2 regions of the Neobacillus sp. 114 genome follow, and region 2 is predicted to be linked to the other one. Evidence: predicted binding sites of a transcription regulator. Region 2 holds the regulator's gene; the other holds the start of a gene.
What was found. Region 2 encodes Rex, which represses fermentation and respiration genes when NADH is low (regulators of the CRP and FNR family bind a similar motif). Its sites were predicted from a motif close to TTGTGAAATATTTCACAA; they were not measured.

Region 1 (6,214 bases), 2.1 Mb from region 2:
ACCCTGCAACCATTTTGTCAGCAAAGTTTATCACCATACCCATAAACAAAAATACAACTATTCCCCAGCGCATATACAATTCACTCCTTCAAAATTGGAATATATCCCCTTGACACGCTTTTGCTTCTCAATGGTAGCGTTTTCTTCTTTTTGGTTGCAGTTTCCCAATTCGTTTGTTACGACCTATTGTCCAGTTAGATCCCCCTTTCCATATCCAAATCAGCCGTGAATAAATAATCATCCTGCACGCTCTGGAACAATGACTGCAGCTTCTGGGTCGAATGCAAGCAGAAGACTTTCTCCTGCCTTAAACCGTCGCCGCGAGTTATCATTTACGGTTAACAAACCCCCTGTTTCAAGCTTTACTTCAATTTGGTTTTCCCGACCAATAAAGCTGGACGATAAGATAACACCGGATATTCGGCACTCAGAAGTGTTGTCTTCCGTATTGCGGTCCACGATGCGAACCATCTCCGAACGCAGGACCAAGCACACGGAACTTCCTAAGGAAATTCCCGTATGAGCGGGAACCGATCCCAAAAGCTGCAAGTTTTTGTTCGAATTCTCCAGTTCGATTTTCCCAAGGCCACATTATGTGCTGGTTTTCACTTCCTCCGGAAGGATTACTAGTACAAGCGGAAAGTAGCGCTGTCGAAAACAATAGAATAAGAGCTTTCATCAGTATTCGGTTTCTACTATGAATCTCCATGTTCATGCCTCACCTTTCATTTTTGTAGTTTTTACTAGTTCGCACTTAGACCCAGTGCAAGTAGCAAACACCAAACCAGCAAGGTTCCCTAATCGGTATCACCGTCTTCATCATTTACATAAGCAACTCCCCTGTTTCATTGTAATATTCCATACAGATCCCTCAATATTGCCTCCTAGTTCGACTTATACCATAAAAACATTGGGTTATAGATTAGATTTAATTTTCTAAACAGTTTGAAATTTTATACTTAATTAATATATAAACATATATGTATTTTCTGTGTAAAATACTGATCTGCTATATCTATATAAGTGCGAGTTATATTAACTGAGGGTACATCTAGGTTGCCCCCCTTCACAAACAACACCAAAGGCACCCTCAAATTCCTAAAACGGCATATCAAAGGCCAATTCATTTGGGAACGACAAATAACGAGGTCTCCTCTTGAGTACCTCGTTTTTCATAAATTGTTTTGTTATTAAACATGCATTTTTGATTCACTATCTTCCTTTGAATTTTAAAAAACACTTTTCACTTAAAATGTGAATATATTCCTTCTTCTACTCAACATTCAGCCTTCTTCATTGATGTCCTGCAGGGTCACGTGATACCTGGTCAGTGAGCAAAACATGGCAATTTGCGTCCCCAATACTTCAGGTTCAACAGTCTATCAAATTCCTTGGAAATATGATATTTCTCATTAAACTTTTTCAGAATTCCATCTTAAGAGACAAATAAATGTGGCAGCTAAATAGTATTCATAATAAAGGAAGTGGAGAATAATAGTCATATACAAGGAGAAGGAACAACAATTATCATAAAAACAAGGGCATTAACTCTGGTTTTATAAAAAAATTCCCTTTCATAGCGGTTAATTTTAGGATATCTCTATATTTAACCGCTTTAAGGGAATCTGTTTAGGTTCACTTATTCTATTCTTTTTAAAATAGTTCCATAAGAGACAAAAAAAGGCGGTTGTATGCCACCTTTTTTCTCTACCTTTTTGAGAATTTCTGATTTATGTATCTCTCCCCAGCATCTTTTCATCAGCTTCAGCTGGTATTGCTTACCTTTTCTCTGGATAAAGCCTTTTGAAACTGTTCGATGAGTATAGGAACAATCTCAAAGGCATCACCAACAATTCCATAATATAAATTTTTAGGAAAGACTTAACATTGCTTCCATATCTTCTTTTGCTGAGCCGATTAATTTCAAATTAAACGTATCTTGAAGAACATTTAATACACCTTCAGAAATAAATTCAGGCGCTTTTGGCCCAATCCGAATATCCTGAATTCCTAAACTGAAGAGCCCTAATAGAATGGCTACTGCCTTTTGTTCAAACCATGATAATACAATACTGACTGGAAGTTCATTGATTTCGCATTCGAATGCATCTGCTAATGCTTTTGCTATCTTTATAGTAGAAACGGAATTATTACATTGTCCTAAATCAATATAGCGAGGAATATCTGTTCCTGGAACTACCCCATAATCCACGTCATTAAATCTGAACTTGCCGCATGATGTTGTTAAAATAACGGTATCTTGAGGCAATGAAGTGGCCAATTCACGATAATAAATGCCGCCTTGGCCAGGTGCATCACAGCCGGCAATCACAAAGAATCGTTTAATATTGCCGGACTTTACAGCTGCGATTACTTCTGGTGCCAATCCTAAAACGGTTTCATGGTGGAATCCTGTCAGTAAAGTTTCTTCTGAGTCAATCTCTGCTTCCGGTAATTCAAGTGCTCTTTCGATTAGTGGCGTGAAATCTTCGTTAAGGATTTTTTGAACATTCTCAAGACCAGCGACTTCATAGGAAAACATCCGATCAGCATAAGTTCCTTTAATTGGCATGACACAGTTGGTTGTTGCTAAGATGGCACCAGGGAATTTCTCAAAAAGCCTTCGCTGATCATACCATGCCTTTCCAATATTCCCTTTTAAGTGAGAGTATTTCTTTAATGCCGGATAACCATGGGCAGGAAGCATTTCGGAATGTGTGTATATATTGATTCCCCTTCCTTCTGTTTGCTTTAGTAATTCTTCCAAAGCAAATAGATTGTGCCCCGTCACAACGATACTTTTTCCTTCAATTTTATTTTGACTGACACGAATCGGTTCCGGAATTCCCAACCGTTTAGTATGGGCCTCATCAAGCAGCTCCATCACGCGGATGGCGGATTGCCCCACTTTCATGGCCATATCGATATGTTCCTGAACATTAAAGTTTGAATTGGTTAATGTCATATAAAGGGCTTCATGCGTTGTCGCATCAACAAACGGGTCTGTGAAACCAAGTTGGTTTGCATGTGTCCGATAAGCAGCAATCCCCTTTAATCCAAAGATAATTGTGTCTTGTAAACTCGCGATGGTTTCATCTTTTCCGCAAACACCAATCACATTACATCCTCCTGATGGTGTTTGCTCACATTGATAACAGAACATAGACATTTTTTTCACTTTCCTTCTTTCCATTGGTCTAGTTCTAGAATATCCAACAAACCCTATTTTTTTATGTGATATAAATCACAGTTCACTTTTTTGTCAATTGTAAATAGGAAAAAATTCAAGAAACTCTCCTGCTCAAGGAGAGTTTCCGTGTATCTAATACTCAGCTTTCTTCATTTTTGTTTCGTAAAACTGTTATAAAACCATCCAAAATTTCATGGCTAAAAACAAATCCTTTTCGTTTATAAAACTCCAACGCATCATTATTGCCATTCGAAACAAAAATAAAATAATCCTCGACATCCTCAAATTGATGCAGCCAACGCATTGACATTTCGAAAAGTGTTGAGCCAATCCCGTATTTTCTATATTCTTCTTTAATATAAAACTGGGATAGACAACCTACATTTTTTCTAGCAACAGAAAACATATCAAAAAAAGTGGCAAAATCATTGGAATAGACTTCTTTGGGAGAGATGTTCGAGTAAGCATAGCCAATTATCTTATCAGCATCTTTAGCAACCACAATATGATTGTAAATTGCACTTTTCAAAGAAGGAATCATTCGTGTTTCAAAATTCATGGTGTCAAACAATTCAGCTTTAATCTTTGTCTTTGACTTTTGAAAGGCCATAAGTTCATTACATAATTCCCTGCAATCTTCAGCCCTTTCAATAGATAGGATTTCATAATTTAAATTCAATTTTTTCTCCCGCCTTTACTTATCACTATACAAAGTCAGTGCTATACATCAAAAATTATACCATCTACTTCCGTTTCCATTGGCTTTAAAAATATAATGCCTTTGGCAGTTATTAAATTTCAATTCCGTTAGTGATACAAAAACATTTACGGCTGTAAATGAAAAAGAACCCCACTTTATTATGGGATTCTCTTAATAAAAAAGCTAAATTTGTATAGCAAGGCAGATTCCTGCCAGTACCGGCCCGGCACCAATACATCAGCCTTCGCTGGTACTGCTTACCTTCTCTCTGGATAGAGCCTTTTTAAACTGTTCGATTAGTACAGGAACGATTTCAAAGGCATCGCCTACAATTCCATAATGACAGTTTTGGAAAATTGGGGCTTCTTTGTCCTTATTGATGGCAATGATTAACCCGGAATTTTTCATTCCGACGATATGTTGAATCGCACCGGAAATTCCAATCGCAAAATAAATTTTCGGCGTTACCGTCACACCAGTTTGCCCTACTTGATGGGCATGGTCAATCCATCCCGCTTCTACTACATCCCGGCTGGCGCCAACCGCACCTCCTAGCGTTTCCGCCAAATGGTGGATTAACTGGAATCCCTCGTAACTCCCTAATCCTTTTCCACCGGCAACAATGATATCCGCTTCGTCGATTCTTACCTTCTTTAACGTTTCCCTTACAATCTCCAAGACTTTTGTCCGGATATCTTCTTCTTTTAATAGTATTGTTTCTTCAACCACCTTGCCTGTTCTCCCTGGCTGTGGAGGCAGCGCCTTCATGACTTTGGAACGGACTGTCGCCATTTGCGGCCGGTATTTTTTACAAAGAATGGTTGCCATAATATTTCCGCCAAAAGCTGGCCTGCTGGCGAGCAATAACCCTGTTTCCTCTTCCACATCCAGCTCCGTCGTATCGGCTGTCAAACCTGTCGGCAGGTCGGTGGCTACCGCGCTTGCCAGATCTTTTCCAGTCGACGTAGCCCCGAACAGGATAATTTCAGGTTTATGTTTATCGCTGCAATCCAGCAGTGCCTTCATATAAGACTCTGTCCGGTAATGTTTAAAGATAGCTTGGTCATAGACATACACGGTATCTGCCCCGTATTCAAATACAGTGTTTGTTAAATGCTTAACATTTTCTCCGATTATAATACCCGCTAATTCTACTCCCCGTTTATCTGCCAGCTTTCTGCCGGCACCCAATAGTTCAAGGGATACAGAAGCAACCACTCCATCTTTTTGTTCTATGAACACCCAAACACCTTTGTAATCTTGGAAATCCAATTACACTTCCCCCTTTGTTTCAAAGAGTTCTTTCTTTTCAAAAAGGACAGAGAGCAATTGCTCTACCTGTGCCGCTGGACTGCCTTCAAAGAACGTTCCCCCTGCCGGTTTTTGCGGAGCCCATACCTTGGAGACAATCGTTGGCGAGCCCTTTAAACCAAGCTGCTTAATATCTACATCCTCCAGGTCATCAACCGACCAGATATGGGGTTTATATCTGGCAGCCTTTAGCATGTTTGGAAGCGGAGAGTATGGCACTTCATTGATTGTTTTCTCAACAGAAAACAAGCACGGCAAGGTCGACTTTACGACTTCATAGCCTTCCTCTAACTTGCGATGGACAATGGCAGTTCCTTCTTCTTGATTGATTTCCTCCACCTTGTTCACCGAAGTCAGCGGTGGAATATCGAGCCTTCTTGCTATTCCAGGTCCGACTTGCCCGGTATCTCCATCGATGGACATTTTTCCGCAGATAATTAAATCTACTGGCTTTATTTTTGCAATCTTTTCAATCGCTTTTGTCACAGCATAGCTTGTTGCCAATGTATCTGCCCCGGCAAACCGTCGGTCCGTAATTAAATAACCCTCGTCGGCGCCTATTTCAATGCACGTTTTAATCGCGTTAACAGCAGGAGGTGGCCCCATCGTCACAACAGAAACATGTCCTCCATATCTATTCTTTATTCGAACCGCCTCTTCAACAGCATGGGCGTCATACGGATTCAAGATCGCAGGCGCTGTCCGTCGGTCCATCGTGTTTGTTTTTGGATTCATCTTGATAATTTTGGTGTCAGGCACTTGCTTGATACAAGCTACAATGTGCAGCATTTAATCCCTCCTTTTATTGTAAAAGCAAATGGCAGGGCCATTAATTAACCTTCTATATGAATCTCTCGGTTCTAAAAAGCTTTTCACCCGTTACCATTACTTTATTAACAGAGATGTCCTAACATTCGAATTTTCGGATAAATATCTTATTAATCCTCGCTGATTTTTGGATGCCAGGATGTCATGCCAATTTCAGAGCATTAAATATTCTCCAATTCAAAGAA
Region 2 (6,214 bases):
GACTCCAACAGTCCGGTTATCCACATTATTCTGCCAGCTCGGCCCATTCTTCCATTAATTCGTCAAGTTCGGCCTTAGCCTTTTCACTTTTTAAATTAATCTCTAAAACCTTTTCATGGTCCTGAAAAACTTCTGGCTCGCATAATTGCTGTTCATAATTCTGAATCTGTTCTTCAAGCTCCGAAATGCGTTCCTCGATTTCTTCCAATTTACGTTTTCGCTGGCGTTCCAGTTTTTTCGTTTCTTTATCCTGTTGATAACTGTTTTTTTCAGCAGGCACAAAAGCAGAAACCTTCTTCTCGGAGGCTGCCAATGCAAGTGCCGTAAGTTCCTCCTGCTCTAGCTTTTTATCCACATAATAATCGTAGTCGCCGAGGTATTCTGTGCTGCCCTCAGGGCTCAATTCTAGTACCTTGGTTGCGATTCTGTTAATAAAATAACGGTCGTGTGAAACAAACAAAATAGTACCTGGATAATCAATTAGAGCATTCTCAAGAACTTCCTTGCTGTCCAAATCCAAATGGTTGGTAGGTTCGTCCAATATTAATAAATTTGCTTTCTCGAGCATTAGCTTGGCAAGGGCTAGGCGGGCTTTTTCACCGCCGCTTAATGACAAAACGTTTTTAAGCACATCGTCACCGGAAAATAAGAAATTTCCAAGCACCGTACGGATTTCCTTTTCTGGTTTCAGTGGATATACATCCCATAGTTCGTTTAAGACGCGTTTATTGGAGGTAAGGTTGGCTTGTTCCTGATCGTAATACCCGATGGACAAATTGGTTCCGTATTGAATAGTTCCAGCCAAAGCGGGAAGCTTTTTAATAATTGTTTTTAAAAGGGTCGACTTCCCGATTCCGTTAGGGCCGACAAGGGCAATACTGTCGCCTTTATAGACACGAAAGGAAATATCCTCGGAAACCATCTCGCCATCATAGCCGACAGCAAGTGAATCAACAGTCAGTACATCATTGCCGCTTTGGCGCTCAATTTCAAATGAGAAGGAAGCGGATTTTTCATCCCCTGATGGCCGGTCCATGATTTCCATTTTTTCAAGTTTCTTCCGCCGGCTTTGCGCCCTCTTAGTAGTAGTGGCCCGTGCGATGTTGCGCTGGATGAAATCCTTTAAGGCGGCAATTTCCTCCTGCTGCTTTTCATAAAGCTTCATGTCGCGTTCATAATTGGCAGCTTTCTGCTCAAGATAAGAGCTATAATTACCGGTAAATCGCTGAATCAGACGGCGTGATAGTTCATACACCTCTGTAACCACTTTATCCAAAAAATAGCGGTCATGCGAAACAATTAAAATCGCGCCATCGTAGCCCTGCAGATATTGCTCCAGCCAGGAAAGGGTTTCGATATCCAAATGGTTGGTTGGCTCGTCCAAAATTAAAATATCAGGTCTTGTCAGCAGCAGTTTGCCTAGCGCAAGCCGTGTCTTTTGTCCGCCGCTTAGACTTGAAATCATTAATGTAGTATCAGAAAAATTTAACCCATGCAATACAGAGCGGATATCGGCTTCATATTGATAGCCGCCTTGCTCTTTAAACTTTATTTGCAATTCATCATATTCCTTTAATACCCGTTCGTATTTTCCTGGGTCCCCGAAAACAGCAGGATCGGCCATTTGCTCCTCCAGCTTCCGTAGCGTTTTTTCCATCGCCTGCAGGTTCTCAAAAACCGTCAGCATTTCCTCCCAAATGGACAAATTGGACTCCAAACCCGTATTTTGTGCCAAATAACCAACGGTAACATCCTTTGGTTTGATGATTTCGCCGCCGTCATAGCCCATTTCGCCGGCGATGATTTTCAATAACGTTGATTTCCCCGCTCCATTGCGTCCGACAAGGGCAACACGGTCACGGGTTTGTAATTCCAGTTTTATATTCGATAAAATAAGTTCAGCACCATAATATTTTTGTAGTTGGTTAACCTGTAATAAAATCATTTTTTTCACCTCTATTACCTTATGACTAGTGTACCGTATTACCCGAATGTCGGCAATGAAGTGAAATTTTTAATGGAATTATAAAAAAATATACCGATAGTTCAAAGTTTCACACACATGGACATAAAAATATTGTATTATTTTTTGTAGGAGGATTTTTTTATGGCTGAATTTACTCATTTTAATGAAGAAGGCCGGGCCAAGATGGTCGATGTCAGCGATAAGCCGGAAACGGCACGCACGGCACTTGCCCAGTCTAGCATAACAGTAAGCACTGAAATTTATGAAAAAATCACAAACTACGAAATGAAAAAGGGCGATGTCTTAGCAGTGGCCCAGGTTGCTGCGGTAATGGCGGCGAAAAAAACATGGGATATCATTCCAATGTGCCACCCGATCCCATTAACAGGTATCAATATTAGTTTTTCGTGGGAACAGGCCGGGCAGGAACAATATATACTGCATATTGCTGCATTAGTGAAAACCAAAGGCAGTACCGGAGTTGAGATGGAAGCGCTAACAGCCGCCTCTGTTTGTGCCCTGACCGTCTATGATATGTGTAAGGCAGTTGATAAAGGGATGGTGATCGGACCAACCTTTCTGTTAGAAAAAACCGGCGGCAAAAACGGTGATTTTAGAAGGAATATCTAATATATCCATTAAAATTGAAGGGTGGGAGAAATATGTCCAATGAAACGATGAAAATACCACAGGCAACAGCAAAGCGTCTGCCCTTATATTATCGATTTTTACAAAACCTTCATTCTTCTGGCAAGCAGAGGGTGTCATCTGCAGAATTGAGTGAAGCTGTAAAGGTGGACTCGGCCACGATTCGCAGGGATTTCTCTTATTTCGGAGCCCTTGGGAAAAAGGGGTACGGCTATAATGTAAACTACTTGTTATCGTTTTTCCGGAAAACTCTTGATCAAGATGAATTAACAAAGGTAGCGTTAATCGGGGTGGGTAATCTTGGCACAGCCTTTTTACACTACAATTTTTTAAAAAATAATAACACAAAAATCGCTTGCGCCTTCGATGTGGACCCTGGAAAAATTGGCGATTCGATAGGCGATGTTCCAGTTTATTCGATGGACGATATAGAACAGTATTTGATCGAGGAAAATATTTCGGTAGCGATTTTGACGGTGCCGGCTCCGGTTGCTCAGCAGATCACAGATAAACTTGTGAAAACGAACGTAAAAGGAATTTTAAACTTTACTCCAGCAAGACTGAATGTACCTTCATCGATCCGCGTGCATCATATTGACCTGGCGGTGGAGCTGCAGTCACTTGTTTACTTTTTAAAGCATTATCCAAACGACGAAGTCGAAGAATAAATAATAAATGGGCTTCTCGCCAAAATAGGTGAGAAGCCCATTTTTCGTTTGGAAACATTTTTCCTAAACAGATAACTATACAAAGGGAGTTAAAGTAAGTAAAATAAATATACAAATAAGTATCGTAATCCAATAGGAAAGATGGGGATTAAAATGTCAGAAACAGTTCGTTCAATCCCACGGCCGCTCGTGAAAACAAACCAGTGGACAATTGTTTTAAGTGTTGTGTTAACATGGTTATCCGGACAGGAATGGTTTTTGTTAGTGCCGTTAGTTGCCGGTTTGTCTGGTCTTTTATTCGGGTTTAATCCGATTATGCAAATAGCAAAACTGTTTTTAAGAAAGGACCCAAAGGCTTATATCCCTGAGGATTGGGAGCAGCAGCAATTTAATCAAAAAATTGCCGTATCGTGTTTGGGAATTGGATTTGTAGGATTCCTGCTGGGATGGAATGGTGTTGGCTATGTGTTCACAATTCTTGTCGCGGCGGCGGCCTTTGTGGCAATCCTAGGTTTTTGCATCGGATGCTTTATTCATTATCAGTGGAACCAATACCGTTATAGAAAGGCGCACCAATAAAGATAGGGGTCTGAATTTTTCAGACTCTTTTTTGTTTTTCTGCTTACATTTGACGCTAGTCCAAAGGATAAGGGGATTGCAGTTGCAGTCGGAATTGTATTGACCTGTCGCGGTTGGAAATTGGGATGCCTGTGCTGGGTTTATGCTGCGGGCATCTCGAGAGGCAAACTTGTACAGCGATTTCCGAAGTATTATTGGGAAGAAGGTAAAAGACTATCCACTCACAGCAAGCAAGTTGAAACGGATCCAGCATGCCGCAGAGCGAACGACGGCGGGGGCATTCTTGCAGCTGGATAAGCCGCTTAATCCAGGAATTATATTGGACCATCCAATTGAAGTTAGGAAAAATTATTTAATCTGCGTGAACTTGTCTTGCTGCAGAAAATATGTGCTACAAATGAGGGGGCAGAAATTTTACGGAAGGCTATCTCCGTGTTTGCTGTTCATGGCGTCATGGAGGAATTTTCGTCGCTGCCGCGTATCTTCCGCGATGTGGTCGTAAACGAACAGTGGGAGTGGCCGCGTAATCTGCTGCAAAAGCAAATCTACCGCGAGCAGCTGCCGAATGGGACTTATTCTGCGCTTCATTCTTTAAAGCTTACAGCTGATAGCTCTAACAGGGGTCAATTAATGGAGCGGGGCGAAACTTTATTGAAGGCATCAAGGACATTTGAGTGAAATTGGGAAGGGAAATGTCCGTGATTGATAGGCGGTATCAAGGACAATTTGAGTGAAATTGGGAGCGGAAATGTCCTTGATAGGCGGTATCAAGGACAATTTGAGTGAAATTGGGAGCGGAAATGTCCTTGATAGGCGGTATCAAGGACAATTTGAGTGAAATTGGGAGCGGAAATGTCCTTGATAGGCGGTATCAAGGACAATTTGAGTGAAATCGGGAGTGGAAATGTCCGTGATAGGCGGTCTCAAGGACAATTTGAGTGAAATCGGGAGTGGAAATGTCCGTGATAGGCGGTCTCAAGGACAATTTGAATGAAATCGGGAGTGGAAATGTCCGTGATAGGCGGTCTCAAGGACAATTTGAATGAAATCGGGAGTGGAAATGTCCTTGATAGGCGGAATGAAGGACAATTTGAGTGAAATCGGAAAGGAAAATGTCCTTCATAGACGGTATGAAGGACATTTTGAGTGAAAGCTGAAAGGGAAAAGTCCTTCATTAGCCGAATGAAGGACTTTTTAAGTGGATTCAGAAAGGAAAATGGCTTTCATTGGTCCAATCAAAAATAAAGACATCATTGTTTATTCATTTTATCCCTGTACTTAAAATGAATAGCAATCATCTTTAAGGCTGACCCAAAATCAAAGGTGGCGAGGATGACCAAAAGGTAGCTGAAGAAGCCCCAGCCATTGTTTTGGACATCATCGATTGCAAAATAGGTGAACAGTGCACCAAGTATTAAATAAATCAAACCGGAAAACAAAGGTGAACGTCTCATAGAAATCCTCCGATAAAGTTTTGAACTGCCTCTGCCTCACGCATCAGCCGCTCAATGTCATCCTTATAAACCGACTGAACAAGGACGACCATCGTGTTCATAGATACATGGGCGAAAATCGGCACCAGGATACGTTTAGTTTTTACATAAAGAAAGGCAAAGGTAAAGCCCATCGCCGAGTAAATAAGCAGATGCTCAGGCTCCATATGGACAAGCGCAAAGACCACCGAGCTGATTAGGGCAGAAATGAAGAAATTAAACCGCTTATAAAAAGCCCCAAAAATAATTTTTCGAAACACAATTTCTTCTAAAATAGGGCCGATAATACTCGTTACAAGAATGGCCAAAGGAAAGGCATTAATGATCGTGAGGATTTCCTGTGTATTTTTAGAGCCCAATTCAATCCCAATAAGGCGCTCAATGATGGCAGCCGTATATTGGGCAAATAGGGCAAGGAAAACCCCTAAAATCGCCCACTTTATTGAATGACCGATTGAAGTGTTTCTTTCACTATGGACCCCAGGCTTCATTTCTTTTCTTAGGATAACAAGAATGATGAGAAAGGCAAGGGTGAAACTTGTGATCAGCCAAACCGGTACCACAAATTCCTGCCTCCATCCAAAAAGGCGAAATCCAAACATAAATGCAGGAATCCCGGCAAAGCTGGAAAGCTGCATGGCAATATAAACAATAAGGACAATCCAGTATTCCTTTTTCAAATCAAAACTCCTTTTCCATCTATTTTTTCCAATCGAAATGTAATCAATCACTATTCTTCATTCTACCTTTAATGACAAATTAGTTTCAATTTTGAATGCCTGCTTTGAATAGATTGAATAGAAATATGGATTTTATCCATACTTTATAAGGTGGAAAAAAAGGGTAACTTTTTTTAATAA

Region 1: a site for Rex is predicted at 3,233-3,250, ahead of hcp (hydroxylamine reductase). Genes of this name have one in related genera too.

Annotation. Positions count from the first base shown of each region.
Region 1 covers NZ_CP126144.1:2,373,704-2,379,917, reverse strand. Annotated here, with positions in the region: gene QNN06_RS11840 (MFS transporter) at 1-73, opposite strand, end outside; gene QNN06_RS11835 (TOBE domain-containing protein) at 238-495, opposite strand; gene hcp (hydroxylamine reductase) at 1,871-3,169, opposite strand; gene QNN06_RS11825 (GNAT family N-acetyltransferase) at 3,330-3,869, opposite strand; gene QNN06_RS11820 (electron transfer flavoprotein subunit alpha/FixB family protein) at 4,128-5,162, opposite strand; gene QNN06_RS11815 (electron transfer flavoprotein subunit beta/FixA family protein) at 5,163-5,990, opposite strand.
Region 2 covers NZ_CP126144.1:254,085-260,298, forward strand. Annotated here, with positions in the region: gene QNN06_RS01395 (ABC-F family ATP-binding cassette domain-containing protein) at 26-1,945, opposite strand; gene moaC (cyclic pyranopterin monophosphate synthase MoaC) at 2,108-2,596, shown strand; gene QNN06_RS01405 (redox-sensing transcriptional repressor Rex) at 2,629-3,282, shown strand; gene QNN06_RS01410 (DUF4395 domain-containing protein) at 3,436-3,861, shown strand; gene QNN06_RS01415 (hypothetical protein) at 4,294-4,539, shown strand; gene QNN06_RS01420 (YdiK family protein) at 5,112-5,315, opposite strand; gene QNN06_RS01425 (CPBP family intramembrane glutamic endopeptidase) at 5,312-6,034, opposite strand.